Regions from separate parts of the Ruegeria sp. BE9 genome, predicted to be linked through region 1. Evidence: riboswitches for the same ligand, from Rfam matches in the RefSeq annotation. Region 1 holds a riboswitch; each other region holds the start of a gene.
The links. Region 1 has a riboswitch for cobalamin ahead of ACR0EO_RS00310 (DUF1636 family protein). Riboswitches for the same ligand answer to the same signal wherever they lie in the genome.

Region 1 (10,143 bases):
CTCGCGCGGGCCGTTTACCGTTTCGGACGATCTGAGGCTGATGCAGCATCACGGAATCGAGCTGGTGGTGTCCAAGAACGCAGGCGGCACCGGTGCGCGCGCCAAGCTGGACGCCGCGCGTGCTTTGGGCCTGCCAGTGCTTATGATCGACCGCCCGGTCCTGCCGCAGCGGACGGAATGGTCGAGTGTTGCACAGGTTCTGGACTGGTTGGATCATCCCTGACCCTCGTCCGGGGTGAAACGCGGTGTGTACACTATTGGGGCGCCGCTGCGTTCGATCACGCGAGTACGCGATGAGCCAACGATAACCACGGTCTGCATATCCGCCATCTCTGGGGTGGCTTCGGCCAACGTCGAAATCCGAATTGCTTCGTCTTCGCGCGAGACGGCGCGGGCGAACAGGATCAGTCGCTCTGGCTCGCACTCTTCGCGCAGGATTTCCAGCGTCTTTACAAATCCTTCGGGCCTGGATTTCGAGCGTGGATTGTAAAAGGCCATGGAGAAATCGGCTTGCGCTGCCAGACGTAAACGCTTTTCGATCAGTGACCACGGCTTTAGGTTGTCGCTGAGGTTGATGGCGCAGAAATCGTGCCCCATCGGAGCGCCAGCACGCGCAGATGCCGCCAACATCGCGGTGATCCCTGGCAGCACATCGATCTGAATCTCCCGCCATTCCAGCGGTCCGTTTTCCAGCGCTTCGAAAACCGCAGCGGCCATCGCAAACACCCCCGGATCGCCCGAGGATACAACGACCACCCGTTTACCTTCGGCTGCCATTTGCAGGGCATGCTGAGATCGGTCAATCTCAACCCGATTGTCACTGGCGTGCAGCGTTAATCCTTCGCGCTGGGCCACACGCGCGACATAGGGAATATAGCCTACGACATCAGTCGCCTCGGCCAGAGCGGCCGTGACCTCAGGGGTAACCAGAGCTTCGTTGCCGGGGCCAAGGCCCGCGATCTTGACCCACCCGCTCATGGCCGACGCCCCTGCCCATGAACGATGATGATCGAGAAATATGGAGTGACCTTGTCGCACGCCTCAGACAGTTTGGTCACTGTCTGGTCGGGCATTTGCGCGAATTCAACGATCCAGGCCCGGTCATACAAACCAGCCGTTTGTAGCGCCCGCTTAACCTTGTCGATATTGCGGCCGATCTTCATCACGACCAGAGCGTCTGTCTGTGCCATGCGCTGCGCCAGATCGTCCTCGGGCAGGGTGCCTACCAATACGGTCAGTACGTCATCGCCCCAAGTGATCGGATCGCCGGTCGCCGTCCACGCGCCGGACATGCCGGTGATGGCAGGCACGACTTCAACATTAGCTTCATCGCGCAAGCGGCTATAAAGGTGCATGAAAGAGCCGTAGAAGAACGGGTCGCCCTCACACAGAACCACCACGTCTTCGCCCTGATCCGACAGGGATTTCAGATGTGCGGCGCAGTCTTGGTAAAAGGCCGAGAGCAATTCGTTGTAACGCGGATCGGTCAGCGGGATTTCGGTGGTGACCGGGTATTCCATCGGGAATTCCACTGCACCGTCGGGGATCATGCCGTTGACGATCTTGCGCGCCTGACCGCTGCGGCCCGGTTTGCGAAAGAAGGCCACGTGGCGGGCATTGCGCAACAGGCGGTCGGCCCTGACGCTCATCAGGTCTGGGTCACCGGGGCCGAGGCCCACGCCGTATATCTTACCCGCGCTCATTCGGCACGGCTCGCGATAGCGTTGACGGCGGCGACGGTGATGGCACTGCCGCCCAGACGGCCTTTGACGATGCATGACGGTACCGGCTGGGCCTCCCACAAAGCATCTTTGGACTCGACCGCGCCGACAAAGCCAACTGGACAGCCGATGATGGCGGCAGGGCGTGGGCAATCGGGGTCTTCAAGCATGTTCAGCAAGTGAAACAGCGCAGTGGGCGCGTTCCCGATGGCGACAAGAGCGCCCTCGAGGTGGGGACGCCACAGTTCCAGCGCTGCGGCCGAGCGCGTGTTGCTCATCTCAGCGGCCAGCGGACGTACGCGTTCGTCGTGCAGCGTACAGATCACTTCGTTGTCAGCGGGCAGGCGGAACCGGGTCACACCTTCGCTAACCATGCGCGCGTCACACAGGATCGGTGCGCCGTTCTCTAGCGCCGTTCGCGCAGACGAGACAAAGCCCGGTGAGAAATGAACGAACTCCTCCAGCCCAACCATACCGGCGGCGTGGATCATGCGGACGGCGACCTGCTCTTCGTCGGCGTCGAACCGGGCCAGGTCGGCCTCGGACCGGATGGTGGTAAAGCTTTCCTTATAGATCGCCGCGCCATCGGTTTCGTATTCATAGGGCATCAGGTGAAGTCCATGGTCATAAGTGTTTCGGGGCTTAGCCCGCGCTGGCAGGGCTCATCCCCCGCGCGGCCCTGTTTGACAAGATCAAATCGTCCATCGTGGCCGACTAAAGTGACATCCGCGACGCCCATCCGGGCGCATCCTTTGGAACAGCCTGAGACATGCAGAATGCCAGAGACTCGAGGCGCTAATGCGCGCGCGATGTCGCGGGTTTCGGCTTGCGCCTGAGGGCAGAACGGTGCGCCGGGGCAAGCGTCGGTGGTCATGAGCGGGTCGGTGCCATCCGTGACAAAATCCGGGGTGTATATCGCCGCCGCGCCTTCCAGAAGGATCAGTCGCCACGGCGTGACCCGTAAGGCAGAGGCACCGCTGGTCTGGATCAGCTCATAGAGCTCCTGAGCGGGCAATTGCCCAAAGGGGGCACCATAAAAAGCACCCAGATTGCAGCTGCCTGGCTGAAGCGGTGCGCCGTTAGGCCCGGGGGCGTGGCCTTGCCATTCTGACGGCAGGGTTTGCGTGGCGACCACTCGAGCCATGCGCCGTGTCTCAGATGTGAAATTCTCAGAGAACCAGTCCGCCAGCGCGATCAGTTGGTCGACGGCCTCTGCCTCTGAAACGAGCCGCCCGGTTTGTGCACCATCAGCGCGCAGGATCAGGCCATCGGTCGCAGTCTCAAGCCGGATGTCAGCCGAGTCCCCAGCCAAAAGGCGCTGGGCTCCGGTATCGATGGCGACGCCGAACTTGGCGGGTAGGGCGGGCAGCTCAGCCAGACGGTCAATGAGTTCTTGGGTCAACCGCGCTGTCAGGTCGCCCGCCTGATAGAGCGGCGTTACCAAGATGTTGCGACGCACCTCGATACCGGGTTCCGCGTCCAACAAGTCGAGCGCTGAAAGCTCGGCCAGCAAGGGCTGGTGATCGGTTTCCTTCACCCCGCGTAGCTGAAGGTTTGCGCGGTTGGTCAGATCGATCGTGCCATTGCCAAACCGATTGGCCAAATCACACAATCCCAATGCCTGTTCGACGTTCAGGCGCGCAAGCCGAGGGCGAACGCGAACAACCAACCCATCACCTGACATCATCGGGCGATGCGCTCCGGGGCACCAGCCTTGAACGATAGGCGCGCTCATCTCAGCCCCTCCAGATCGGCCCGGATAGAATTCCGGCGCGTGTTCCAAAGACCTGCTTCCAACAATGCGCGGAACCGGTCCTGCATCGCCTGATGGGCCTTTGGGTTGGCCTCTTGCAGGAACGCATCCACCTCTTCGTTGCCAAGGGTGGCGTCGTGATAGAGATCGAACAAATGCGGCGCGACCGTACCGGACAAATGCGCAAACGAAGCCATGTGGTCCAGCGTTGCCGCGATCTCAGCAGCCCCCCTGAACCCATGCCTTTGCATTCCGCCGATCCAATCGGGATTTGCTGCTCGGGCATGTACAACGCGGCTGATCTCTTCGGGCAGGGTACGCGCACGCGGATTCTCCGGGTTGGTATTGTCCAGGTGGTAGAGCTGCGCCGTGCCGCCGGTGATCTTCTTGGCAGCGGCGAACCCGGCCTCGTGCGTTGCATAATCGTTTGCCAGCAGCAAATCGGTTTCGGTCAGATCCTGCAGGTGTACAAAGCTGTCCGCGTTGGCGACACGCTCGGTGATGCCTGCTTTGTCCTGCGCAATATGTTCGCCTTCCAAAGCAAAGGAGCTGGCCTCAAGCCATGCTTCGCCAGCCTGCGCCCGAGCCTCATCCGTGTAGGTTTCGGAAAGGTGGGTCATGTTCAAGCCATAGCTTCCCGGAGCAGGACCAAACACGCGCGCTGCCGGAGCCTGACCGGCGTAAGGGTTCCAATCCGGTGCCTCATCACGGTCAGCCAACGCTCGAACGGCTTGTCCGTAGAGCGCCGAAAGCGTTGGGAATACATCGCGGAACAGGCCCGAGACGCGCAGTGTTACGTCAAGGCGCGGGCGGCTGAGGTCGGTGATCGGAAGAACTTCAATGCCCGACACACGCTCGGACCCCTTGTCCCAAACCGGTTTCACGCCCAGCAGGTGCAGCGCCATGGCGAACTCTTCACCCGCCGTGCGCATTGTTGCCGACCCCCACAGGTCAACAATCAGCCCTTTGGGATAGTCGCCTTCTTCCTGCAAGTGCCGACGGACGAGTTCCTCAGCCAGCTTCACCCCTTGGGTATAGGCCGCGCGGGTTGGGACCGAGCGCGGGTCGGTGGTATAGAGGTTCCGACCTGTCGGAAGCACGTCCGACCGGCCGCGATAGGGCGAGCCGGATGGCCCGGCCTCAATCCGCTTGCCAGCCAGCGCGTCGAGCAGCGCGTTGCGTTCGGCGTGCGCCGAGGGTGCAGGGTCGAAATTGCCGGTCACTTCTGGAACGCGGCCAAAGATGTGCAGCCCGTCCCCGAACTGGCTTTCCTTGATGTCACAGACAAAGCGGTCGATGCGGGTGATCGCCTCGGCAGTGCAGGTGGCCTGATCAAGCCCGAGGTCGCTTTCTAACCCGATGGCTTGCGCTTCGTCGCGGATGTCCTCTTGCAGGCGGTCACGACGTTTAGGGTCGAGACCATCGGCGTTCGAGAATTCGTCCAGCAGGGATTCCAGCCGCACCATCCGATCGGGTGTACCACTTTCTTTCATCGGTGGCGGGATGTGGCCAAGTGTTACAGCGCCGATCCGCCGCTTGGCCTGCGCAGCCTCGCCGGGGTCGTTGACGATGAACGGGTAGATCACAGGCAGATCGCGGATCAGAACCTCGGGCCAGCAGTCGCCGGACAGGGCGACCGACTTACCCGGCAGCCATTCCAGTGTCCCGTGCGCGCCAATATGGATCAAAGCGTCGGCACCGAGGCCTTTGCGCAGCCAAAGATAAAAGGCGACATAGCTGTGGCGCGGGGTGCGCGACAGGTCGTGATAATCGTCGTCGCGTAGCTCAGGTGTACCACGCTCGGGTTGCAACGCCACCAAGGCTTTGCCTCGGCGCATGGCGGTGAAGTGGAACGCACCATCTGAAAAGGCTGGGTCGTCCTCGGGAATGCCCCAAACTGTTTTCAGGTCTGCCCGTAGTTGTTCAGGCAGCTCTGCCAATTCGTTCTGGTAGTCCAGCAGCGACCACGAAATACGAGCGTCCAGCAGGGTTTCAGCAATCGGCTCTGCCGGTGCCGTATCATAACCTTCGCCTTCAAGATCTGACAGCATCGCCTCGGCCGAGGCCAAGGCGTCCAAGCCGACTGCGTGGGCCATCTGCCAGTCTTTGCCGGGATAGGCCGACAATACCAAAGCTGGAATCTGATCAGCCTTGGATTTGTCGTTGAGGTTTAGCCAACCCGTAACGCGGTCCAGTATCGCTTCGATGCGCTCAGGCTCGGCTCGGTGGGCGAAACGGGAATACTCCAGATGCGGATCGCGCTTGCCCGGTTCTTTGAACGATGCGATGCCCGCTGAAATCCGTCCATCAACTTCGGGCAATACGACATGCATCGCGAGGTCAGCAGGGGACAGGCCGCGTTCCGCCTCGGCCCATGCTTTGCGGCGGGACGTGGCAAGAGCAACCTGAAAGACTGGTACATTCGCAGCGTCCAAGGGCGAAGTGCCCGACGCGCCCTTTCCCGAGAAGGACGTTGCGTTGATGATCGCTGACGGGTTCATCGCAACGAGACTGTCGCGCAACCAATCAGCGGCTGCCGGAGCTTTCAGGGATGGCGCGAACATGCCGACGGCCTCGAGCCCACGGCCTCTTAAGCTACGGATCAGGGCCGCAACCGGTGCGGTGTCGGCTGAGGTCAGATAGGCGCGGTAGAAGGTGACAACGATGCGTTTTGAGCTATCGGTAAAAGCAGTGTCCGCGGGAATTACGCCCCGGTCTGGGCACCACGCACCGCATTCGGGCAGGGTCTTGGCCCCCATCACCGGACCGGCATACAGGCCAGCTGCCAAAGCCATCTGTGCCAAGGCGGCCTGAGCCGCGACTTCTCCGCCGGTGTCGCAGAGATGTGCCAATCGGCGCAGGGTCGAGACTGGTAGAGTCGAGTATTCGTCGAGCCTTGTGTCTTCACGCCCGTCCGCTGGCAAAACAGCCAAGGCAATACCCTTGGCTTGCGCAAGCGCCAGAACCTGCTGCAACCCGTAGGTCCAGTAAGGCACTCCGCCGATCAGGCGAATTAGGATGCCCTTTGCGCCCTCCAATGTCTGTTCTACATAAGTGTCGACGGACAGAGGGTGTTTCAGCGCGGTCAAGTTAGCCAATCGCATCGTGGGCATACGCCCCTCGGGGCCTCCACCACGATGCCAGCCTGCCGCGAAAGCGCCAAGGTCACTGTCCGAGAAGGACAGCACCACCAAATCCGCTGGGCTCTGGCCCAGATCGGTTGGGGTTTCAGTTTCTTCTAACCCGTGGCTTTCGCGGAAGACGACGTGCATGGCTTACTCGGCAGCCTCGGTCACACCCACGAGAATATCGCGGATTGCAGCCTCTTTGATGTCGTCATGCTCGGCGATGACAACCAGACGCGAGCGGCGCTCTTCACCCGGCTCCCACGGACGGTCGTACTGGTGACGGACGCGCGCGCCAACAGCTTGCACAAGCAAGCGCATTGGCTTGCCTGCGACGGCAGCATACCCTTTGACACGCAGGATATTCAGTTCATTGGCCAGGCGTTCGATCTTGGCAACCAAATCGGCTGGATCGGACTGTTCTGGCAACTCAACGATGATGCTTTCGAAGTCGTCATGCTCGTGATCATGGTGACCGTCGTGATGCGACGGACGGGCGTCCATGTCGTCTTCTGCAGCGGCTTCTAGGCCTAGAACAACGCGTACGTCTACGGCACCTTCGGCAACCTCGACAACGGGCAGGGGGCGCGGCGCTTCGGCGGCGATGACCGCTTTCGCTTTGGCAACACCTTCTGGACCGGCCAGATCGGGCTTGGTCAGCAGGATGATGTCGGCGCAGGAAATCTGATCTTCAAACACTTCAGACAGAGGCGTTTCGTGATCGATCGAGTCATCGGCCAGGCGCTGGGCGTCTACGGCCTCGACATTCGGGGCAAAACGACCGGCAGCAACAGCTTCGGCATCGGCCAGAGCGATCACGCCATCGACCGTAATTTTCGAACGGATATCTGGCCAATCAAACGCTTTCAGCAGCGGCTTGGGCAGGGCGAGACCGGACGTTTCGATCAGGATGTGATCGGGGCGCGGCTCAAGCGCCATCAGGGCCTCGATGGTCGGGATGAAGTCATCAGCCACGGTGCAGCAGATGCAGCCGTTTGCCAGCTCCATGATGTTTTCCGCTGGGCAATCCGGGATCGCGCAGGATTTCAGGATGTCGCCGTCAACACCAACATCGCCGAATTCGTTGACCACAACCGCCAGACGCTTGCCCTGTGGGTTCTGCATCAGGTGCTTGACCAGAGTGGTTTTGCCCGATCCCAGAAAGCCGGTGATCACTGTGACGGGAAGTTTTTCGAGATTCGACATTTTAGGCTCCAATCGGGGGAATACGGGCAGCGCAGTTTTTGCGGAAGTGTTCTGGACGCTCACGCCATTTGACCAACCCATCTTCGGTGGCCAGATATTTGGTCACACCTTCGACGATGGTTTCGACGTGATCGGTTTCATTCAGGTTTTCGTACACGAAGGTCCAACGAGACGGCCCACCACGAAGAACGATCGAGCACCCCTGATCGCAGTTCGACAGGCATTCGACTGGTTTCAGTTCGATTCCATTGGGTAAATCGGCGTTTTCCAACGCTTTGTGCAGCAAGGCACCAGGTCGCTGCGCGTCATCCTCGACAGGCAGGCCGCGACGGCAAGTGGTACAAACCAGCAGTTCGACTGGCGTGGTCTCAGTCATGTCTCTCATCCCCCCAAACCTCTTCGTGGGGGACGGGGTTTCATGCGGGCCACGTATTCCGACATGGACCCGACACCGGAACACCCCGCCCGGTTGCAACTTCGGGTGCTGGCAGGTCTCCCGGCTTGCGGATGTCAGAGGCTGAGCTCTGGCAGGTGTCCCGCCTTCCCGGCCTTTTGGGCCAGTGGCTTTGGGCACCTTCTCCGGTCACGGTCGCGGGGGCGGCTGCGTTTGGCGGATAACCGTTGACGCATTCCCTTTTCATCCACGTTTAAATGGACACCAACGCAAGGGGACATGCGGCACGGGTAGGGGCCTTGTCAAGCACGAGACAAGGGTTGAAACCAAAGAGGAAAGAAAAGCGACCAGCCTTTGTCAATCAGCGGCATCTGTCGCCAGACGATCCCGCAGCCATGAGCAGAACAAACCAGACGCGGCCGTTCGCTGCGCATCCCCCTGAGGGCTAATCAGATAATGCGACTGGGCAAAAGGAATCGCGGGGCCGGCAATAGCGATCGGCGCACCCTGACGGATGGCGTTCTGGGCGAACCTTTCAAGGATGGTCGCGTAGCCCGCTCCTGCCATTACAAGCTGCAATGCGGCGACTGTTGTATCTACTGAATGCTGCGGCGACTGTTCGGCGGGTGTAATGGTGTTGGCTTCGAAGTAACGTGCCCAGTTGTCCTCATACCCTAGGATTTGGATCAATGGGCCACAATCGGGTGAGATTAGGTCTGGGATTTCGCTCTCGGATCGGCAGATTGGAACCAGCTTTTCGTCTGAGAGTTTTTCAGATTTGACCCCGGGCCAGTCGCCGTAACCCAGGCGGATCTCAACATCCACATCATTGGGCGCTATGCTGTCATTCCAGATATGTGACACCAACCGAACCGGTATCTCGGGATGCTGAGCTGAAAACTCGGGGAGTTCTGCGGCAATCCAATAGGTCGCCGTCGAAATAGCAGCCCGTATTGTCAAAGTTTGCCGGGATGACGGGCCGAACAAGCTGTTGGTGGACAGTGCGATATCCCCCAGCGCACGCCGGACTGTTAGCGAGTACGACTGCCCCAGTTCCGTCAAGTTCAAACGTCGCGCGTTTCGGATGAATAGCTTCTGTCCCAGTTCGGCCTCTAGTGACCTGATGTGCAGTGAAACAGCCGTTTGAGTCAGGCCAAGTTCTTGCGCTGTTGTGGTGAAGTTGAGATGGCGTGCGGCGGATTCAAAACTGCGCAGCCATACTGGGTTTGGAAGTCTGTCCATTTATCACCAAAATAATCCGATCATTATGGGCGTTATTATTCATTTTAGTTTCTGCTTGGCAACGGGGATACTTGGAACCAACACGACTAGCTGGAGGAAAAAATGAAAGTCGGATTTATCGGTTTGGGCAACGTCGGCGGCAAGCTGTCTGGGTCACTTCTGCGCAATGGAGTTGATCTGACAGTGCACGATCTCAATCCGGAATTGGTGGCGGAATTCGTTGGAAGGGGCGCCAAACCTGCGGAGAGCCCTGCACAGTTGATGCGTGATTGCGACGCGGTCATCACTTGCCTTCCGTCCCCAGCGGCTTCGGACGCGGTCATGCAAGAGATGCTGCCTGAAGTCGTACCTGGAAAAATTTGGATGGAGATGTCCACAACTGACGAGGCCGAAGCCAAACGTCTTGGCGCGTTGGTTATCGAACGCGGCGGCGCAGCAGTCGATTGTCCGGTGTCTGGCGGCTGTCACCGAGCCGCAACGGGTAACATCTCGATCTTTGCGGGATGCGATCGACCAACATTCGACAGGATTCTACCGTTCCTCACAACTATGGGCCGGCGCGTTCTGCACACGGGCGAGTTGGGGTCTGCCTCTGTTTTGAAAGTACTGACGAACTACCTCGCGACGGCCAATCTTATCACCTGCGCCGAGGCTTTGGTGACTGCAAAGGCCGCCGGGATGGACCTCAATACCACATACGAG
Region 2 (10,143 bases), on a different contig from region 1:
ATCACCAATGGACCTATGAGCTTGACGGCTCGTTGCTGTGGGCCCGTGATATGGGGCCGGACTTTGATCCCAAACAGCATGGTTTAAAGACTGTCCATTGCCGTGAGCTTGCCGGGTTGGTCTATATCTGCCTGGCACATGAAGCTCCCGATTTCGACACGTTCGCCAGTATTGCGCGCCCGTATCTTGAGCCGCATGATCTGGGAAATGCCAAGGTCGCCTTTGAAAGCTCAATCATCGAGAACGGCAACTGGAAGCTGGTCTGGGAAAACAACCGCGAGTGCTATCACTGTGGCGGCAACCATCCCGCTCTGTGTCGGACCTTCCCAGATGATCCGGGTGTGACAGGGATCGAAGGTGGTGAAACGCCAGCCTACATGCAGGCCCATTTCGACCGCTGCCAGGATGCGGGCATGCCATCACAGTTCTACCTTAATGACGACGGCCAATACCGTCTTGCTCGTATGCCTCTGAAAGAAGGCGCTGAGAGCTATACGATGGACGGAAAGTCCGCCGTACGCCGCTGGTTGGGCCGTTCGCCCTTTGCGGACGCGGGATCGCTTCTGAAATTCCACTATCCGACCACGTGGAACCACTTCCTCGCCGACCACTCGATCGTTTTCCGCGTCACTCCGATCAGCCCGACTGAGACTGAGGTCACAACCAAATGGCTGGTCAACAAGGACGCGGTTGAAGGCGTTGACTATGACGTGAAACGTCTGACCGAAGTATGGGTCGCCACCAATGACGAAGACCGTCAGGTGGTCGAGGACAACCAGCGGGGCATCAACAGCCCGGCCTATGTGCCCGGTCCGTATTCACCCATTCAGGAATCTGGCGTGCTGCAGTTCGTGGATTGGTATTGCAACACGTTGTCGGCCCGACTGGCGCCAGACACGATGGCGGCGGAGTAAGGCTGATGAAAGACCTGAACACGCGCTCTTCGGCCATCTGGCAGGATGGTGAGATGCTGGAATGTGTCTCGGTTGTGCCCGAGATGCCCAACACCGCCAGCTTTTCGTTCCGCGCTCCATCTGGGGCGCAGTTTGCCTATCACCCCGGTCAGTTCCTGACTCTCGAGATCCCGGCACCGAACCAGCCCGGAGGTGTCGTACATCGAACCTATACGATCTCGTCATCTCCGTCCCGGCCGCGGTCGATAACGATTACAGCCAAAGCGCAAGCAGACAGCATCGGTACGCGATGGATGCTGGAAAACCTGCAACCCGGTATGCGGGTTAAGGCTATCGGTCCGGCCGGCCTGTTTACCAACGTACAAAGCGCGGCGGGAAAGTACCTGTTTATCTCAGCTGGTTCGGGCATTACCCCGATGATGTCGATGACAACCTGTATGTGGGATGAAGGACGCGATCTGGATGTTGTCTTCATCAACTGCGCCAAACGGCCGTCCGAGATCATCTTCCGCCAACGGTTAGAGCAGATGGCCAGCCGCACCGACGGTTTGGACCTGAAGTTCGTTGTAGAAGAGCCGGATCGGTACCGCCCATGGACGGGGTATCAAGGTCAGTTCAACCAGTTAATGCTGGGGCTAATGGCGCCTGATTACCTTGAACGCGAGGTGTATTGCTGCGGACCCGAGCCGTTTATGCAGGCCGTACGCGATGCTCTGGGCGGTCTCGGCTTTGACATGAACAACTACCATCAGGAAAGCTTCGGTGCGCCGGTGGAAACCGAGGCCGATCAACCGGAACTGGATGACTTGATCCCGGACGAAGACAGCAGCGCCGAGATTCTGTTCGCGACCTCAGGCGTGACTGCCAAAGTGGCCGAGACCGACACGGTGCTTGCCGCAGCGCGCTCGGTTGGCCTGAACATTCCGTCGGGTTGCACCTTCGGCGTGTGCGGAACCTGCAAGGTCAAGAAGAACGCCGGCGAGGTCCACATGGTCCACAATGGCGGAATATCTGAAGACGACATCGAGGCAGGCTACATTCTTGCCTGTTGCTCGAACCCAATCGGAAAAGTCGAAGTCGAGGTGTAGAACGCTGCGGGCTGAATCGAAACCGTAGGATGGCACCAGCTGGCTACGGTTTCGATGTTGTCACTAGCTTTGTCGAAGAATTCGAGCCAGATCGGGCCGCCGAAACTGCGGCCCTTTCAAGACCTTTCCATCCTCACGCAGAACCGGGCGACCATCGGCGCCGAGTTTGGACATGTTCGAAGCATGGACCTCTTCCATCGCACTCTGCTTGACGCTGTGCAGGCCGAATTCCAAGAATGTTCCGTCCAACACGTATTGGATATCGCAAAGTGCATCCAGAACTTCGACCAAGTCGCCAGCTTCGACGGCGGCGCGTAGTTCGGCCACTTCCTCTTCGATGATTGCTAGCCGCATTTGCGCACGCTGCCCAGGGATTGAGGGGGCGCCGACGATAGGTACGTCGAATGCTTCATGCCATTCTCGAACGATCGTAAGTGTATCTTTCGGCATCAGAAATCCCAATCCTCATCCTCGGTCGCAACGGCCTTGCCGATCACATATGACGAGCCCGACCCGGAGAAGAAGTCGTGGTTTTCACTGTCCGGGCTGAGAGCCGCCAGAATTGCCGGATTTACCTCGGACACCTCGGGTGGGAACAGTGCTTCAAACCCCAGGTTTTGCAGCGCTTTGTTGGCGTTGTAATGCAGAAAGGCCTTTACATCCTCGGTCAGGCCGATCTCGTCATACAGTTCTTCGGTGTACTGGTTTTCGATCCCGTACAGCTCGAACATCAGGCCAAAGGCATAGTCCTTGAGTTCCAGCTGTTCCGCTTCGGAGAGCTTTTCGTATCCGCGCTGGAACTTGTAGCCAATGTAATACCCATGCACGGCCTCGTCGCGGATGATCAGGCGGATCAGATCGGCGGTGTTGGTCAGCTTGGCGCGGCTGGACCAGTACATCGGCAGGTAGAAACCCGAATAGAACAGGAAGCTCTCCAGAAACACCGACGCAATTTTGCGTTTCAGCGGGTCATTGCCCGGGGCGTAGGTGTTCAAGATGGCCTCGGCCTTGGCCTGCAGATGCGGGTTTTCTTCGGACCAGCGGAATGCCTCATCGATCTCCTTGGTCGAACACAGTGTCGAAAAGATCGAGGAATAGCTACGCGCGTGCACCGCCTCCATAAAGGCGATGTTGGTCAGCACCGCCTCTTCATGCGGAGTGACAGCATCCGGCATCAGAGCAGGGGCACCGACAGTGTTCTGGATCGTGTCCAGCAGGGTCAGGCCGGTGAAGACACGGATGGTCAGTTGCTTTTCGTGGTCGGTCAGCGTGGCCCAGCTCTGGATGTCGTTGGACAGCGGCACCTTTTCCGGCAGCCAAAAGTTGACTGTCAGGCGGTTCCAGACCTCAAGGTCCTTGTCATCCTCCAGCCGGTTCCAGTTGATGGCGCGGGGAATCTTGGTTTGGATCATGTCTTTCATATCGTTTCCCCTTACAACGAGCAGGATACGCAGCCCTGCACCTCGGTCCCTTCAAGGGCTTCCTGGCGCAGTCGCACGTAATAGATGGTTTTGATGCCTTTCTTCCACGCATAGATTTGTGCGCGGTTGATATCGCGGGTAGTGGCTTCGGCCGGGAAGAACAGGGTAAGTGAAAGGCCCTGATCCACGTGTTCGGTGGCCGCAGCATAGGTGTCGATCAGCGCTTCAGGGCCGATCTCATAGGCATCACGGTAGTATTCGAGGTTGTCGTTATCCATGAAGGCCGCCGGGTAATAGACGCGGCCGATCTTGCCCTCTTTCCGGATTTCGATCTTGGACACGATCGGGTGGATCGAGGAGGTTGAGTTGTTGATGTAGCTGATCGAGCCAGTCGGCGGTACCGCCTGCAGGTTGCGGTTAAATAGGCCGTGTTTGATCACGTCGGCCTTCAACGCCGCCCAATCGTCGCGCGTTGGCAGGGTCATGCCATCGAACAATGCCTTGACCCGATCGCTTTCGGGTAGCCAGTCACGGGTGGTGTATTTGTCGAAGAACGCACCCGAGGCATAATCCGATTTCTCGAACCCTTTGAAGGACGCGTTGCGTTCCTTGGCCAGATCGCAGGACGTACGGATCGCGTGATAGGCCATAGCCGCGAAGTACACAGATGTGAACTCGACACCCTCTGGCGAGCCATAGTGGATATGTTCGCGGGCAAGGAACCCGTGCAGGTTCATCTGCCCCAGACCGATCGCGTGGCTTTCATCATTGCCCCGACGCACCGACGGCACCGAGTCAATCGCTGACATCTCGGACACCGCCGTCAGTGCGCGGATCGCAGCGCCAACAGTGCCGCCCAGATCGCCGCCATCCATTGTCTTGGCAATATTCAGAGAGCCGAGGTTGCAGGAGATATCCGTTCCCAGATGGGAATAGCTGAGGTCATCGTTGAACTCGGACGCCTCATTCACCTGCAGAATTTCGGAACACAGGTTCGACATGTTGATCCGGCCCGCGATGGGGTTCATCCGGTTCACCGTGTCTTCGAACATCACGTAAGGGTAGCCGGATTCGAACTGAATCTCGGCAATGGTCTGGAAAAACTCGCGAGCGTTGACCTTTGATTTGCGGATGCGCTTGTCATCGACCATCTCGTTGTACTTCTCAGTGACCGAGATTTCCGAGAACGGCACGCCATAGACCTTTTCCACATCATGCGGCGAGAAAAGGTACATATCGGCGTTCTTTTTCGCCAGCTCAAAGGTGATGTCGGGGATCACCACGCCAAGGCTCAGCGTTTTGATGCGGATTTTCTCATCCGCGTTTTCGCGCTTGGTGTCGAGGAACCGCATGATGTCCGGGTGGTGGGCGTTCAGATAGACCGCGCCAGCTCCTTGCCGCGCACCCAGCTGGTTGGCGTAGGAGAAGCTGTCTTCCAGCAGTTTCATCACAGGGATCACGCCAGAGGATTGGTTCTCAATCCCTTTGATCGGGGCGCCATGCTCGCGGATGTTGGTCAGCAACAGTGCAACGCCACCGCCGCGCTTGGACAGCTGCAGGGCTGAGTTGATGCCGCGCCCGATGCTCTCCATGTTGTCTTCCAGACGCAGTAAGAAGCACGAGATTAGTTCGCCGCGTGAGGCCTTGCCCGCGTTCAGAAAGGTCGGGGTAGCGGGCTGGAAACGGCCAGCTAACATTTCTTCCATGAAGGACACGGCCAGCGCCTCATCGCCACGCGCTAGAGCCAGCGCGGTCATGACAACGCGATCCTCATAACGTTCGAGGTACCTTTGTCCGTCACGAGTTTTCAGGGTGTACGAGGTGTAATACTTGAATGCGCCCAGAAAGGTCGGGAACCGGAATTTCTTTGCATAGGCCGCATCCCAGATCTTGCGCATGAAGTTCTTGGAATACTGGTCCAGAACGGCCTCTTCATAATAGCCCTCGGAAACCAGATACCCCAGCTTTTCATCCAGCGAGTGGAAGAATACTGTGTTCTGGTTCACATGCTGCAGGAAGTACTGCCGCGCGGCCATACGGTCGGCGTCGAAGCGGATCTTCCCCTCACTATCATAGAGGTTCAGCATCGCATTCAGCGCGTGATAGTCCTGCTCATTTACGCTGCTGTCGAGCATTGGTTTCTCCCTAATCTCTCAAGCCCTGCGCGGACGCGGGCGATGTCTGTTTCGGTGCCGGCCAGTTCAAAGGAATAGAGCAGCGGCACCTTGCATTTCTGCGCGATGATGCGACCGGCCAAAGCGTAGGTCGCACCGAAATTCCGATTTCCGGTGCCAATCACCCCTACGATTCCAGCGCGTCGGAGGGGATCGTTCAGGAACTGGATCACCTGTTTAGGAACTGCTCCGCGACCTTCGCAATCGGCATAAGTTGGGCACATTAAAACATATGGGCTTCTGGGTTCAGGCTGCTGATCCACCTCTATCGGAATGCGTAAAGAAGGCAGGCCCAGCCGCGTAACAAAGCGGTGGGTGTTTCCCGATTTCGATGAGAAATAGACCAGCGCCGGGATCGGCGCGGTCACGGATCAGGCCAGTTGGGCGATCATGTCCGGGCGAAAGCCAGACCAGTGATCGCTGCCTGCGATTACGACTGGTGCCTGACGATAGCCCAGCTCGGTCACATGGGTCATCGCGCTGTCGTCTTCGGTCAGGTCGACGACGTCATATATAATGCCTTTTGCGTCCAGCGCGCGGGTGGTGGCGGTGCATTGTACACAGGCGGGTTTGGAATATACGGTAATGCTCATTGGTCCTCTGTCCTTTTAATCAAAGCCGAGGACGTCACGGGTAATAAGTTCCCGATGCGCGCCCCCGAACCCTCCGTTCGTGGTTATCGTCTACGCCTGCGGCAGGTCTCCTGGCTCGCGGATCAATGTTCGGACTGGCCTTCCCAAAAGGAAACTTTCAGTGGCATATTCAGCCGAACTCTCCGCTTACAGTTGCGGGGGCAGCGCCGGAATTTCACCGGTTTCCCTCTTAGCTTTCGACATGAATCGAAAGAACCGAAGCAACACCATATTGGGTTTGGTGGTGATGGTTTGTCAACATATTGGGTGAGGCAGCTTGAGGATTCTTTTGACTTGCTAACATCGTGATATTCAAAATAGTGCGCGTGATCCGGCGCGTTGCAGGGACGAGAAACAAGCCTTTATTTGCTTGATGCCTTATAAAACCGTTTAGTCACAGCGCAATCTGCAAGGAATTGACTGCGTAGTTTTAGGTCGTCATTAGGCAATTGGTTTCTTCTGAGACGAGGGCGAAAGGTCGGCGGGCTTTACCGTTCAATTCGCGGTGGACAACAGTCATGAACGATTTGGCCAAAAGTGCAGTTTGGTGGAGTTCAGATCCCGCAAATTGATTGACGGCGCAAACGTTACAATCGCCAGTACGACGCAAAACCTACAAGACCGGACCTATGTACCGCGAAGGCAAGCCGGGTTGTACCTTGTGGATACAAAGCTCAGATGGACATGAGCCATTTTTTGAAAATTCTAACTGTGACTCGTTCCTGATCGCCGGGTCGGCAGACGAAATACAATCCGCGGTCCAGAGGAACATTGCTTTGATCGAGACGGGTCAGTCGGCCAAGCTTTAAGTCCCTCTCCGCCAAAAGGTGTCTGGCCAACGCAACGCCTTGCCCATCAATCGCAGCTTCCAAGAGAACAGCACTATCCACGTATTTTATGCTCTGTGCGTTGATGCGTTCGGGGTTCAATCCAACTTGCTCGGCCCAGCTTTCCCATCCGACGTTAAATGCATCGTGTAAGAGGGGAAGGTTGGCGATGTCTTCGGCGCTCAAGGGCAAGTCTGTTTTCTCAACAAGTGAGGGCGCGGCTACGACAATCAATTCCTCTTGTCTAATTTTCTCATGATAGAGCCCGTCCCAGCCGGGTTCTCCAAACCTCAGAGCTACATCGACCTCAGATGTGTCGAAGTTCGCAAGGGCATCGTTCGTGTCCAGCAACAAGGCAATACCCGGATGCTTCTGTTGAAATGAACTCAGTAACGGCACAAGCCATTTGAGCGCCAGTGAAGTGGATAATGAAACTGTAAGCGACTGTCGGTGATGTAGCCGCTTCACATCCATTACGCCCAGTTGTAGCGCTGAAAACGCCCCGCGTGTCGATTGATACAGGCGTTCTCCGGCTTTGGTCAGTTCAACGCCATTGGGGCGGCGATGAAAGAGCGAGACGCCGAGATGAAGTTCTAGCAGTTTAATCTGCCGACTGATCGCCCCGTGAGTGACGTTCAGAACATTCGCTGCCTTGGTCACGTTGGAGTGGGTTGCGGTTTCGTCAAAGGCCTGAAGGGCGCGAAGGTGTCTGAGGTTCTCTGCCATGTGAGAAAAACTAACAGGAGGAACCTAAAAACTCGATAGGGCAACTGAAAGCCTGAGAGTTACAATGACTTCAGTTTGAAAAACCTCACACAATGCGTCCGAAGAAAGGAGACACCATGCCCGAAGTCAAAGTCGCGCTGATGACAGGTACAGGACAAGGGATCGGCCGGGGCTGCGCCATTGAGATGGCAAAGGCAGGCTATAAAGTTTCTCTGATGTCCCCGTCCAATCGGTCCGTGGAATTGGCGGAAGAACTTGGGGGCATTGGCCGCCGTGGCTCTGTTCTGGATGTGGGTGACTTGCAGGCAATGATCGACGACACCATGAGCAAGTATGGACGGATTGATGCAATTGTCAGCAACATGGGTCATGGAGGAACGGTACCCGAAGCCATCAAGACAGTGGGCTTCGATCCTGATTTTGACGGGCCCCTCTTGGAGCTAAGCGACGAGCTTTGGCACGAAAGTTTGGATATGTATGTACTGAACGTTGTGAAGATTGCTCGCATTGTTACGCCCATATTGATCGAACAAGGCGGGGGTGCTTTCGTAAACATCTCATCCATGAATACGGTCGAACCGCGAGCACCTTATCCTATGAGCATGTTACGGGGTGCTTTGCACAGCTTCTCAAAGCTTTACGGGGATCGTTATGCGCGGCACAACATTCGCATGAACAACCTGCTCCCGGGATTCTGCGAAAACGTAAACCTGTCCGAACAAGCCCGACGGGAAATTCCTGCTCAGCGGCCCGCAACCTTTAAGGAAATTGGACAGGCTTGCGTGTTTCTAGCCAGTGAAGGTGCCCGGTATATAAACGGACAGAGTATACTATCCGATGGCGGGATGAATCGTGCGGTACGATAGCAAAAAGGCAATGAAAGATGATTGTAAGGGCGCTCAAAGAGATCCTGGGTACGGAACGAGATGTTTCTGGTCCGGGTTGGGAGAGTAGACGGTTGTTGCTTGCCTCTGATGGCATGGGATTTTCGCTGACGGATACGATCATCAAACAGGGCGAAGAGCTCGAGCTTGAATACACCCACCATCTAGAGGCGTGCTACTGCATCGAGGGCAGGGGGCAGATTAGGGCGCTCGGCGATGAAACCTGGCATTCCCTCGAGCCATTTACTCTCTATGCCTTGGACCAACATGACCGGCATTTGGTGAAAGCGACAGATGCTGACTTGAGGCTCGTCTGCGTATTCAATCCGCCACTCAGCGGGCGTGAAGTACACCGAAAGGACGGTAGCTATGCGCCGATTGCCTCACAATGAGTTCTTCCTGTGGCTAGCAAAAGTCTTACACCCTGTCTTTTTTTCGCTGAAAACACAAAACGCAGATGTTTACAGGGTTCTTAAGTCCGGTGCGGCATCAGCGTGAAATAAAACGAAGTGAATTCAGATAACCAATCTTAGAACGTTCCGGGTTTTGGTGCGCATCACAGAAGCAAAATTCTGGAGAAGCGCTGATAGCAGAATCTGGGGCCCATCGTTTTTCTGGGAGTTTCAATGCGAGGAACTTCCATTACATCCCCGAAAGCCCTGCGTTTGTATTCAAAAGAAACTGGCGGAAAATCGGGCTGCTTGCCGCCCCAATGCCACGGGCGTTTTCTCCAACCGAAGCAGCTTCTACGACCGGAGGAATCAAGCCGCGTTTGTCTTGGTTGATTAAATAACGGCGAACCCTCGATACCAACTCCTCCCGCACTTCCGGCGGGAATGCACCATCGATGAAAATCGCCTCAAAATCGATGACCGCGCAAATAGAGAGTGCAGCTTTGGCCAATTCCTGCGCCGTGGTGCCAATCCATGGTTCAACGTACCGGGAAATAGTGCTCCAATCCTGCGGCTTCTTCCAGAGGATTTCTGGATCGACGCCCCCTTCGATCAACCTGTCTTCAAGCAGAAACAGCGAGGCCGTGTCGATCAATTGCTGGCTTTCACCCAATGGACCTGTCGTACGCATTGCGCCTAGCGCGCCGGCATTGCCTTGGTTGCCCTCGAATACGGTGCCGTTCAGCGCGACGCCGCCGCCGATCATGGAACCAATGAAGAAATAAAAATAGTCGCGATATTCAGCGCCGCGACCATAAAGGTGCTCTGCGTGACACGCGGCCGTCGCGTCGTTGACCACGAAAACCGGCAAGTCACTGAACTTGGCAACCTCGGAAAAAAAGTTCACGTTTTTCCAGGAACGGAATTTCTTGGCGGCAAGCCCGGACAGGTCGTGCCATTTCCAAAGCTCGAACGGCGTTCCAATTCCAATACCGCAGACCCGGTCGCGAAGCCTTTGAGGTTCGGGGGACAATAGTGTTTCCAAACCAGTCTCCAGAAACCCGAAGATAACCTCTGGCAGCGGA
Region 3 (10,143 bases), on a different contig from region 1:
CGCGAAGGGGATGCGCGCGGGTCGGACCAATGCGATGCGCGACATGACCACGGGTGGGTGTTGCACGGGCTCTGGCCGCAATACCATCAGGGTTGGCCTGCCTATTGCCGCACGCCAGAGGCGCCCCCAACTCGGCGCATGACCCGGGAAATGGCCGATATTCAGGGATCATCAGGTCTCGCGTGGCATCAGTGGAAGAAACACGGCACCTGCTCGGGTCTGAGTGCGCCCGACTACTTTGCCTTGTCCCGACAGGCGTATGATGCGCTAGAGCGACCGAAGGTGTTTCGCCAACTGGACTCGTCGGTGAAGCTGCCCGCGTCAGTTGTGGAAGAAGCATTTCTGAAAGCCAATCCCGCGCTAAAGCCCGACATGATCACCATCACCTGTAAACAGGGCTATATCGAAGAGGTCCGCCTGTGCCTGTCTCGCGACCTTAACCCCGTGCCCTGTGGCCGAGACGTGATCCGAGACTGCACAGCTAAGGACGCTTTGTTCGATCCGATTCGTTAGAGCTTTTTATTTTGGCAGTCGCGCGCGTACTCTAGCGCTTTGGCGGTGCCCTTAAGGTCAATCGCCATCACAACCTCACCCGCAGTATTATAAACGGTCATCGATCTGTTCTGGGCGATGGCGTTGACGAAGTTTCGGTCAGTGAAGAACACAGTCGCACCTGGAACACGACCCTGGTTGAAACCAATGGCGGTGGCGTCAAAGCTCTTGCCGTCCAACTCGAAGCGAATGGGATAGCTCTCGCCCTGTTTAATATCGCCCCAGGCCTTGTTGTAGACGGCGAAATAGCCGCGATTGTCCAACGCGTCATAACCGATGCGCACCACCGAGAGATCCTGATACACCGTCTGGATCAGGCACCCGTTGCCAAGCGCAGGGTCCATCATGATGTTCCAGCCTTCGACAAAACCCTTGTCGATGAGTTCCTGCGAAAGGGCGGCGGTTGCGGTGAAGGCGGCGAAGGTTAGGGCAAGAAGGCGGGTCATTGGTTTAATCCTGCAAATCTGAATTGATGAGGAGGCCCTGGCAAAGCCGTTAAGGCAACGAATAATCTCAATATTACATGTTACAAGCAACTTGGGGGTCCAAATTTTGGACATAGCGATAGTTCGTGGCAGTTTTTCTTTGCGTCAAAGGCAGCTTTCCGAAGTCATCACGCTTGCCTCACCGTTTGGCGTGGTGGCAATGTCTTCAGCATAGCAGGCGAGGCTTTTGCCTTTTGAACCACCCCGGGAATAAAAGATAAAATGTACAGGGGAACCATCGCGTTTGTGTGATTTCACATAGGCTTTTATCTGGTTTGTTGGAGCATTTTGAATCTTCTCCAAAATAGGGGGAAGTTCTCCTTCTAAATAGAGTTCGAGATCGCTCCAATCTTCCAATAGAAACACAACGAAGTCCGCGTCTTCTATCTCTTCGGGCCTCGCAACCGGATCGAACATAGGGTTGCTAAGTGCGATTTCCTTGTAAAAGGCATCTAGGCTGTCTTCTTCCAATTCGGACAACACCATTAGTTTTAGCTTATTCGGGCTGTCGGCTATTGTCGTCCCGGCCAAGCTCTCAACGGCAATGATTACAACCAGTGCGATCAAATAGAATCTTCGCTTCATTGGCGCCCTAAAAATAAGAAAATTCCTAATTAGTGAAACAAGTTGCGCGAGTAAGGCTAAATCTCCTTCCGCGCCCTCAGTGCCGCCGTAATCGTTCCGTCGTCCAGATAGTCCAGCTCTCCGCCAATCGGCACGCCCTGCGCCAGTGAAGTTAGGCGGACCTGTCCCTCTAACTGATCGGCGATGTAATGGGCTGTGGTCTGGCCGTCGACGGTGGCATTCAGGGCAAGGATGATTTCGGTGATCCCCTCAGCCATGACCCGATCCTTAAGACGGGGAATTCGCAGTTCGTCAGGGCCGACACCGTCCAGCGCCGATAGGGTCCCGCCCAGAACGTGGTAGCGGCCTTTGAATACGCCGGCGCGTTCCATCGCCCAGAGGTCGGCAACATCCTCGACGACGCACAGCTCTCCGGTTGCGCGGTCCTCGCTGTCGCAGATGTCACAGATATCGGTGGTGCCGACGTTGCCGCAATTCAGGCATTCGCGGGCGGTAACGGCCACCTGCTGCATGGCGTCCGACAGGGGCGTCAGCAGCAGAGCACGTTTGCGGATCAGGTGCAGCACGGCGCGGCGAGCCGAGCGGGGGCCGAGCCCCGGAAGCTTGGCCATCAAGTCGATCAGGTTGTCGATGTCGCTGTTCGAACTCACCACACGTGCTCCTGCAAAAGGGCCGGGCAGAGGCGCCCGGCCGGTATTCCGTCAGGAGTGTGTATCAGAACGGTAGTTTGATGTCTGCGGGCAGACCCATGCTTTCGGTCAGTTTTGCCATCTCGGCCTGCGAGCGTTCGGCCGCTTTGGTTTGTGCGTCCTTGATGGCGGCCAGGATCAGGTCTTCGACGACTTCTTTGTCATCGCCGTTGAAGATCGACGGGTCAATGTCCAGACCCTTCAGTTCGCCTTTGGCAGTGGCGGTGGCCTTCACCAGACCGGCACCGGATTCGCCAACGACCATCAGGTTGTTCAGCTCTTCCTGCATTTCGGTCATCTTGGTCTGCAAATCCTGCGCGGATTTCATCATCTTGGCCATGTCGCCCAGACCACCTAGTCCTTTGAGCATTTTCTTCTCCTAAAAGCGGGGGCGCAGTGCGCCGTGAATGAGTGTGGCACATATCGCAATTGCGAGCCCGACGAACAAGAGGGGAGATCCAATACATCCCTCTTCGATGGCCTCCCACCTAACGTCGTCCAAAATTACACCGTAATAATTCGCGGAGGCGACTACTGCAGTCACAAGCCAAAGGCCCGCTAGGACCCAGAGTAAAGTGCGCCGCTTGGACGCAAGTACGAAGATGCTAATCAAGAGCAGCGCAATCGGTACTGGCGTCAGTGCGAGGGCCAGAAACTCTTCGAGCATAGACGCTGGTCCTGTGGCAGGATTCCAGAGTGGCCTTTGCTTGTCGCAAACTTCGGCGATCGCGCTGGAAGCAGAAAGAGAGAGGATCAATCCTCCTCGAACGGGTCCCATTCGTCTTCGACCTCGGGCAGAGCTTCTGTTTCGACCTTAGCGGCGCGCTCCTCCGGCGTCTCGATCCGCTTAATACGTGCTTTCGGGAATTGCATCAGAACGGCTTGAACAAGTGGGTGCTGCTCGGCCTGCGCTTTCAACGCCAGATCAGCTGCATCTCGAACCTCGGCAATAGTTGCGGATTCTCCGTCTGCCACAATCGAGACAGCCCAGCGGTTTCCGGTCCAACGTTGTAACGCAGTACCAAGTCGTTGGGCCAGATCAGTCGGCGCGTTATCCGTGGGTGTAAACTCGATCCGTCCGGGCGAATAGGATGCCAGTCGCACGCCGTTTTCGATTTCAACCAGCAGCTTCACGTCCCGGTTCGTTCGGACCAGTTCGACGACATGCTCAAAACTGGGATACCGCGCAAGAGCGGCTTGGGTGTCTTGAGCCAGCGCTGCGGTCGGCGCTCCGGCCGGGCCGCGCGCGGTTGAGGCATAAGCAGGAGGAGCGGATTGCGCAGGCGCATGGGACGGCACAGCCATGCCGCCTCCAGGGCCACCGTTCGGAGGGGGCGGCGGTGCGTCCTGCAGCCGTTTGATCAGTTCTTCCGGGCTGGGTAGGTCGGCCACATGGGTCAGTCGGATCACCGCCATTTCGGCGGCCATCATGGCATTCGGAGCCGCGGAGACTTCTTCAAGCGCCTTAAGCAGCATCTGCCACATCCGCGTAAGTACACGCATCGGCAAGGCCTCGGCCATCTGTTGCCCGCGGGCGCGCTCATCCGGCGAAACAGTTGGATCCTCGGCCGCGTCCGGGGTGATTTTCACCACAGATACCCAGTGAGTGATCTCGGCCAGATCACGCAACACGGCCAGCGGATCGGCGCCCTCAGCATATTGCCCGCTCAGCTCCGTCAAAGCCCCTGCTGCATCACCGCGCAGGATCATATCCATCAAATCCAGTACCCGCCCACGATCGGCCAGACCCAACATCGCGCGCACCTGATCGGCGCTGGTTTCCCCAGCCCCGTGCGAGATCGCCTGATCCAATAGCGAAGTCGCATCCCGTGCCGACCCTTCAGCCGCGCGGGTGATCAATGCCAACGCGTCATCTGCAATTTGGGCGTTTTCTGCCGACGCGATTTTAGTGAGCAGACCGATCATATCTTCGGGTTCGATCCGACGCAGATCAAACCTCTGACATCGCGACAGAACTGTAACCGGAACCTTGCGAATTTCGGTTGTCGCAAAGATGAACTTCACATGCTCGGGTGGTTCCTCAAGCGTCTTGAGCAGCGCGTTGAACGCGCTGGTCGACAGCATGTGGACCTCGTCGATGATGTAGATTTTATAACGCGCGCTGGCGGCGCGATAGCGGACGCTGTCGATGATTTCGCGGATATCGTTAACGCCCGTCCTGCTGGCGGCGTCCATTTCCATCACGTCGACGTGACGACCTTCCATGATGGCTACGCAATGTTCGCACTGGCCGCAGGGTTCCGTCGTAGGTTTGCCTTCCCCATCAGGACCGATGCAGTTCATGCCTTTGGCAATGATCCTCGCGGTTGTGGTCTTACCGGTTCCGCGTATGCCGGTCATGATAAAGGCCTGCGCGATACGGTCAGCCTCGAACGCGTTTTTCAGCGTTCGTACCATTGCGTCCTGGCCGACGAGATCGGCAAAGGTTTCGGGGCGGTATTTACGGGCGAGAACCTGATAGGCGGGGCTTGGCGTGTCGTTCATGTCTGCTCTGTCGGATTCGGTTCAAGGATGCAGCGTAGAGGCCCCCGCCGCCCACGTCCACAGCAGGCTTGGGTGAATTTCAGTTTGCAGGGCGGATAACGCGACATAGAACAGATAAACGTGTCAACATTGCTGCAAGGATAGAAATGTGAACCCTCTGTCGTTTTACCCATTGTCAGTCGGGCACGGCACAGTTGCCCTGTCGCCTATGCCGGGGCGTGGTGGTCGGTATGCGCAGGATTTGATTGCGATATGCGATTGGCAACCGGATCTGGTCATCTCAATGACGACACAGGTCGAGATGGCACAGGAAGGTGCAGGTGCGTTTGGTGTTGATCTAGAAGCCCATGGTATTTCTTGGGCGCACTTGCCAATAGAGGATTTTGGTGCCCCGTCACCAGCAACTCAGGCCAAGTGGCCGGCTATAAGCAAGGCTGTGAGGCAGATTTTGTCCGGTTCCGGGCGCGTATTGGTTCACTGCCGTGGGGGGTGCGGACGGTCGGGGATGATCGTTCTGCGTCTCATGGTCGAGAACGGTGAACTGCCAAAGGCCGCACTGAAACGCCTGCGCGATGTAAGGCCATGCGCGGTCGAGACTGACGGGCAGATGGCATGGGCTGCGCAGGCAGCCCGGCCCTGATTTTCTGTGTCAGAGTGCCAGTTGATTATCGACTTGGATGATCGGAGGGGGAGCCAAAGCCAAAACTTCGAGCATCGCGCAAGGCGGGTTGGCCACAACGTCTGTGGGCAGAGAGCTGAAGACATCCGCGAACATCATATCTGCGTAGTGTTCAAGTGACTCGATTGAAACATCAGTTCCCGAACCGCAAAACACTCGGATCTGGTCCTGGCGCGCGCGAAAGCGTGCTGTGCAGCCTTCGGGGCAGTGGGTCAATTCGCTGCTGCCCTCGACTTGAAAATCAGGTGTTGTCGCAGGGGCTGCGGTCTCGATCGCCTGAGTAATGACCCGAGCGACTTGTGCCAGTGCCGGACAGGTTTTTCCGGTGCGCTGGCACACGGTGGCAGAAAATTCGTGAGTTTTGGTCTTCCAGATCATAGTGCGCCCTCCGCGCGATAGACGGGGCATAGATCAGGTATGACAGCGAACTGACGACCTGCCCGGACACCCCGTCCGAGTTTCGGTTTTAGTTCGATGGCAGGTCTCCTGACTTGCGGGTCGTCGCTTTGCCAACCTTCCCAGCCTACGGCCAGTGGTAATTCGGCATCGCTCTCCGCTTACAGTTGCGGGGGCAGTCGCGGCATTGGTCCGTTCCGGCATTACCGGGGTGGACCGCACCGTGTTCCCTTTTCATCCCGCCCCGAGATCGGGGACGAGAACCATCGAGCCATCGCTAGCGGTTGAGAGAGGCGCGAGTCAAGCAGCCTTTTGCGCAACAGGGTGGACGCGAGGTCATGCAGCACCAGTGTTGACTCGGCAGGTCAAAACATGGCGATTGAAGGAAGTGAACTGAACAGTTCAGAGATAGAGGTGCGTCATGCTGGACAATTCGTCGGCAGTTCTGGCAGAAGATTTTCACTTTCCTTCAGGCCCTGCCAGCCTGTCGGCACGACTATATTTGCCTGCGACTAACCCCCGGACTGCAGTTGTAATTCACGGTGCGACCGGTGTGCCTCGGGACTACTACCAGCATTTCGCCCATTGGCTGGCTGCCGAACATGGCATGGCCTGCCTTACCTACGACTACAGTGATTTTGGTCATTCTCTGGCTGGTTCCTTAAAGGCGTCACGGGTCAAGATGGCAGATTGGGCACTCATCGATATGCCAGCTGCACGTGCCGAAATGAGGCGGAGATTCCCAGAAGCCGAACAATGGAGCATTGGTCATTCCGTTGGCGGGATGCTTGGGCCAATCCAGCCCGATATCGATCAGATCGACCGTATGATTTGTGTCTGCTCGGGCCCTGTGACCGTTTCCGACCACCCATGGCCCTACCGGGCACTGGCTTTACTGTTTTGGTACGGCCATGCGCCTCTTGCTGTCAAAGCCTTGGGCTATCTTCCGGGTAAGGCGCTGGGTTTTGGCGCGGACCTACCTGCAAGCGTCTATTGGCAGTGGCGGGGATGGTGTACCGCGCCGCGCAATTACTTGCCCGAGATTGGCCTGACTCTACCCGAAGCACGCTGGGCGGAATCGGATACTCCCGTTGATCTGATTACTTTCGTCGATGATGATTTGGTGCCGCCAAATGCAGTTTGGCGCTTGGCTGATCTTTACGGTCCGAAAGCGCGCCGCCATCTATTATCGCCGGGTGATTTCGGTCTGCCCAAAGTCGGGCATATCGGCGCGTTTGCCCGTCGTAACGCGGCTGTCTGGCCACGACTGATCGCGTAATTCCGCTTATTCGGACGTTCTGCCTGTGTAAGGGGAGAAGTGAGAGGTTGGACATCGACCCAAGCGGGGCTCGTTGTGGCTGCTTCCTTCCGGACCTGACCAGGTTGGCGAGGCGCTCGCCCGCGCCAACCTCTCAAGGGTTGATATAGGCAGTAAGCGTGAGAATGACAACCCGTCACAATGTCAAACGGATCAGTAGAAAGCCCGCGTCATCTTCTCCGATAACAGCGGGATTGAATTCATCCAGCTCGTCTAAATACCGACGCGCGGCCTGGCCGGTTCTCAGTGTCGCAGACGCACCGTTCAGAGGCCTGAATCGAAAGGGTTGAGGCGCAGTTTCGAGCGGGTCGGGTGGCAGATCGTTGGACAGGTAGTCCCGTAAAATCTCTTGAATTGATAGGATTGGCAGTTTGATGCGCTCTGCGTGTTCGAGGAAAGAGAAATGCCCGCCGCCATTGGCACGATAATTGTTGAGCGCAACGACAAAGCGCTGATCAGCCTCCAAAGGGTGCCCGTTCAGACAAATATCCCGAATCCGATGATGTGCGGGATGGATCAGATGTCCGCCAGCATCAAAGCGCGGTGGTTGAGAGAGATCTATTTGGTACGTAAGCCCCTTAAGGATATCAAAGTTATGTCCGGCTCTGTTTTGGGCGACTAAATCTGTTTGAGTGCCATATGAAAGCTGATTGAACACACTGGCGGACATTTCAAGCCATTGTTGGATCTGCTTTGCAGACACTACAACTGCCTGAAGTTCGTTGGGAAACACATAAAGATCTACGACGTGGCGCAGGCAGATCTGACCAGCAGGGACATCTGTGAAGAACCGAGACCCTGCGCGGCCGCCAAACTTGGACGGGGCGACAGCTGACAGAACTGGTAGGTTCTTGAATGGAGTGTTCTGCAGATATGGACGCAGTGCAGATGCCTGAGCAGCCGCAACCAGCAAAAGGCCACGGTCATGAGCGCAAAAGCTAAAATAGCTGTGCAGATGATGTTCGGAGTGGCCTACAGGTTCGGCAGCGCGTTTGCGGGTTTCGGCATGTCCAGCGCAGAAAATGCGCGCCAGTTCGGGGTCCTCGTCGGTCGCTAAGGCTGGCCGACCTCGGGGCGCCTGATGAACCGGTCTAAGTTCTGCGCTTGGATTTTGGACGTACCAATGCCGCCCTCCGGTCGACTGCAGCGTCAAATCTATCACGCCCAGATGCGATCCCGCCGATCCGGGCATAACCACCGGCTTGCCATGTACAAGGCCCCGGCGGGCATCAACAAACTCAAACCCGCCATGTGCAATGCCGGGGAGCGTCAGGTGAGAGTGGCCTGCAATCAGGGCGTCAATTTCGTCGATCGCTGCGAGAGGTATAATGGCGTTTTCCAGGTTCGGCTCTGCCTTTGCCGGCCCCAACCCTGTATGGGCCAGTGCGACAACCAGATCACACCCTTGGGTCCGCAAGGTTTGCGCCACTTTCTGCGCGCAAGGTAGGATGTCGCTTATGGTGACCTTGTTTTGTAGACGATGCGATTCCCATTTGGCCGTCTGAGGCGGAAGAACTGACAAAACGCCGATTTTCAACTGTACCGCGTGATCCATGCTCTGGACCGTTCTTTGCAGGATAGTACAGCTTTGCCATGTAGGCGGTTTATCGATGCGCTGCGCATTGCTGCAAACAACCGGACAGGGCGACTCGGCCAAAACGCGATCCAATGCCTCTAGACCATATCCAAAGTCATGATTACCTAAACCGATCGCGTCGTAGCCCATCTTTTCGAAGGCCTGCATGAGGATGTGTGGCCCATTCCCCGGCTCAATCGCCCAATCCCCGATCGGGGTACCTTGCAGCGAATCTCCGTTGTCGAAAGTCAGAACCAATGCGCCCTCTGACTTTGCTTCATTCCGCGCGGTCCGGATCAAGCTGGCAGTCCGCGCCAAACCAATTGTCGCCTCGGGTGCATCGGTATAATAATCGAAACCCTTCAGGTTTATGTGTAGGTCAGAGGTTGCAAGAATCCGAATGCGCACTGAAGCGTGTGACCGGGGAGGGGAGCTTGTCAATTTGCTACCATTGGCAGTTTTTAATTAATCAATTTCAACAAAAAGTATAATAAACGCAACATCTAAGCTGCGTGTGCGATCATTTGGCACGAGTGATTTCAAGGACGTGCATTGCAGCCGTAACACTGGTAGAGGCATTGCAGCCCCTTACAGACGGCCCGAAGGAATTCCGATGAAACATGCAGAACTTGTGACATTTGGCGGCTCGGGCCTGGATCGGGCGGCCCATATTCGAGGCGATGCGGATCAGGTTGCCAAGGCGCGGTCCCATCCTCAGGCTAAGTGTCTTTTGCTTTGGCGCGGAAAGCTGCTGGTGCAGGGAGAGGCACTGGATCGGTTGGGTCTAATCCCCATGACGCACCAATTGGTGGAAAACGGCCCAGGTGGCATTGTTGAGGCACCTGTATTTCTGGGCCTTTCTGACGAAGCACCCGTCTTTGCCACGGATATCTCGGATTGGCCTGCTGAGGGGATGGACTTGTCCGAGCTTGGCGCATTTGTAGACAGATCAGAACAGCACCACCCCGATCTACCGCAAGGCTATGTCTTTGCGGAGTTGCGGCGCATCATGACCCGTCTGTCAGCGCGTGATGCCGAATTGGCAGCAGCGGCCAAGGCCGTGATCGGATGGCACGATACCCATCGGTTCTGTGCGCGTTGTGGCGCGGCCAGTGAGCTTGCCCAGGCCGGTTGGCAGCGTAGTTGCCCCTCGTGCGGTGGGCAACACTTCCCACGTACCGATCCGGTGGTGATCATGCTGATCACGCATGGGGAATCGGTCTTGATGGGGCGGTCTCCGGGTTGGCCAGAGGGCATGTATTCTCTGCTGGCCGGGTTTGTTGAACCGGGGGAAACGCTTGAGGCTGCCGTTCGGCGTGAGGTCATGGAAGAGGCCGGCGTACCCGTCGGCGCGGTGA

Region 2: linked by a shared signal. The riboswitch ahead of nrdH (glutaredoxin-like protein NrdH) and the one ahead of ACR0EO_RS00310 (DUF1636 family protein) in region 1 are both predicted to bind cobalamin.
Region 3: linked by a shared signal. The riboswitch ahead of ACR0EO_RS19020 (hypothetical protein) and the one ahead of ACR0EO_RS00310 (DUF1636 family protein) in region 1 are both predicted to bind cobalamin.

The regions. Positions count from the first base shown of each region.
Region 1 is NZ_JBQFTS010000001.1:58,413-68,555, forward strand. It holds gene ACR0EO_RS00275 (cobalt-precorrin-6A reductase) at 1-223, shown strand, start outside; gene cobJ (precorrin-3B C(17)-methyltransferase) at 214-978, opposite strand; gene ACR0EO_RS00285 (precorrin-2 C(20)-methyltransferase) at 975-1,703, opposite strand; gene ACR0EO_RS00290 (precorrin-8X methylmutase) at 1,700-2,329, opposite strand; gene ACR0EO_RS00295 (cobalamin biosynthesis protein CobG) at 2,329-3,456, opposite strand; gene cobN (cobaltochelatase subunit CobN) at 3,453-6,746, opposite strand; gene cobW (cobalamin biosynthesis protein CobW) at 6,750-7,805, opposite strand; gene ACR0EO_RS00310 (DUF1636 family protein) at 7,807-8,181, opposite strand; cobalamin riboswitch at 8,275-8,483, opposite strand; gene ACR0EO_RS00315 (LysR substrate-binding domain-containing protein) at 8,557-9,441, opposite strand; gene ACR0EO_RS00320 (NAD(P)-dependent oxidoreductase) at 9,544-10,143, shown strand, end outside.
Region 2 is NZ_JBQFTS010000009.1:20,698-30,840, forward strand. It holds gene ACR0EO_RS19345 (aromatic ring-hydroxylating oxygenase subunit alpha) at 1-914, shown strand, start outside; gene ACR0EO_RS19350 (FAD-binding oxidoreductase) at 920-2,002, shown strand; gene ACR0EO_RS19355 (pyrophosphohydrolase domain-containing protein) at 2,066-2,452, opposite strand; gene nrdF (class 1b ribonucleoside-diphosphate reductase subunit beta) at 2,452-3,423, opposite strand; gene nrdE (class 1b ribonucleoside-diphosphate reductase subunit alpha) at 3,435-5,558, opposite strand; gene nrdI (class Ib ribonucleoside-diphosphate reductase assembly flavoprotein NrdI) at 5,540-5,953, opposite strand; gene nrdH (glutaredoxin-like protein NrdH) at 5,969-6,190, opposite strand; cobalamin riboswitch at 6,274-6,465, opposite strand; gene ACR0EO_RS19380 (LysR substrate-binding domain-containing protein) at 6,904-7,782, opposite strand; gene ACR0EO_RS19385 (SDR family oxidoreductase) at 7,899-8,648, shown strand; gene ACR0EO_RS19390 (ectoine synthase) at 8,666-9,058, shown strand; gene ACR0EO_RS19395 (ROK family transcriptional regulator) at 9,309-10,143, opposite strand, start outside.
Region 3 is NZ_JBQFTS010000008.1:142,050-152,192, forward strand. It holds gene ACR0EO_RS18985 (ribonuclease T2 family protein) at 1-513, shown strand, start outside; gene ACR0EO_RS18990 (hypothetical protein) at 510-998, opposite strand; gene ACR0EO_RS18995 (hypothetical protein) at 1,143-1,604, opposite strand; gene recR (recombination mediator RecR) at 1,679-2,272, opposite strand; gene ACR0EO_RS19005 (YbaB/EbfC family nucleoid-associated protein) at 2,337-2,681, opposite strand; gene ACR0EO_RS19010 (DNA polymerase III subunit gamma/tau) at 3,065-4,816, opposite strand; gene ACR0EO_RS19015 (protein-tyrosine phosphatase family protein) at 4,965-5,456, shown strand; gene ACR0EO_RS19020 (hypothetical protein) at 5,466-5,873, opposite strand; cobalamin riboswitch at 5,955-6,174, opposite strand; gene ACR0EO_RS19025 (alpha/beta hydrolase family protein) at 6,313-7,170, shown strand; RNA gene ffs (signal recognition particle sRNA small type) at 7,208-7,306, opposite strand; gene ACR0EO_RS19035 (bifunctional 2',3'-cyclic-nucleotide 2'-phosphodiesterase/3'-nucleotidase) at 7,346-9,193, opposite strand; gene nudC (NAD(+) diphosphatase) at 9,399-10,143, shown strand, end outside.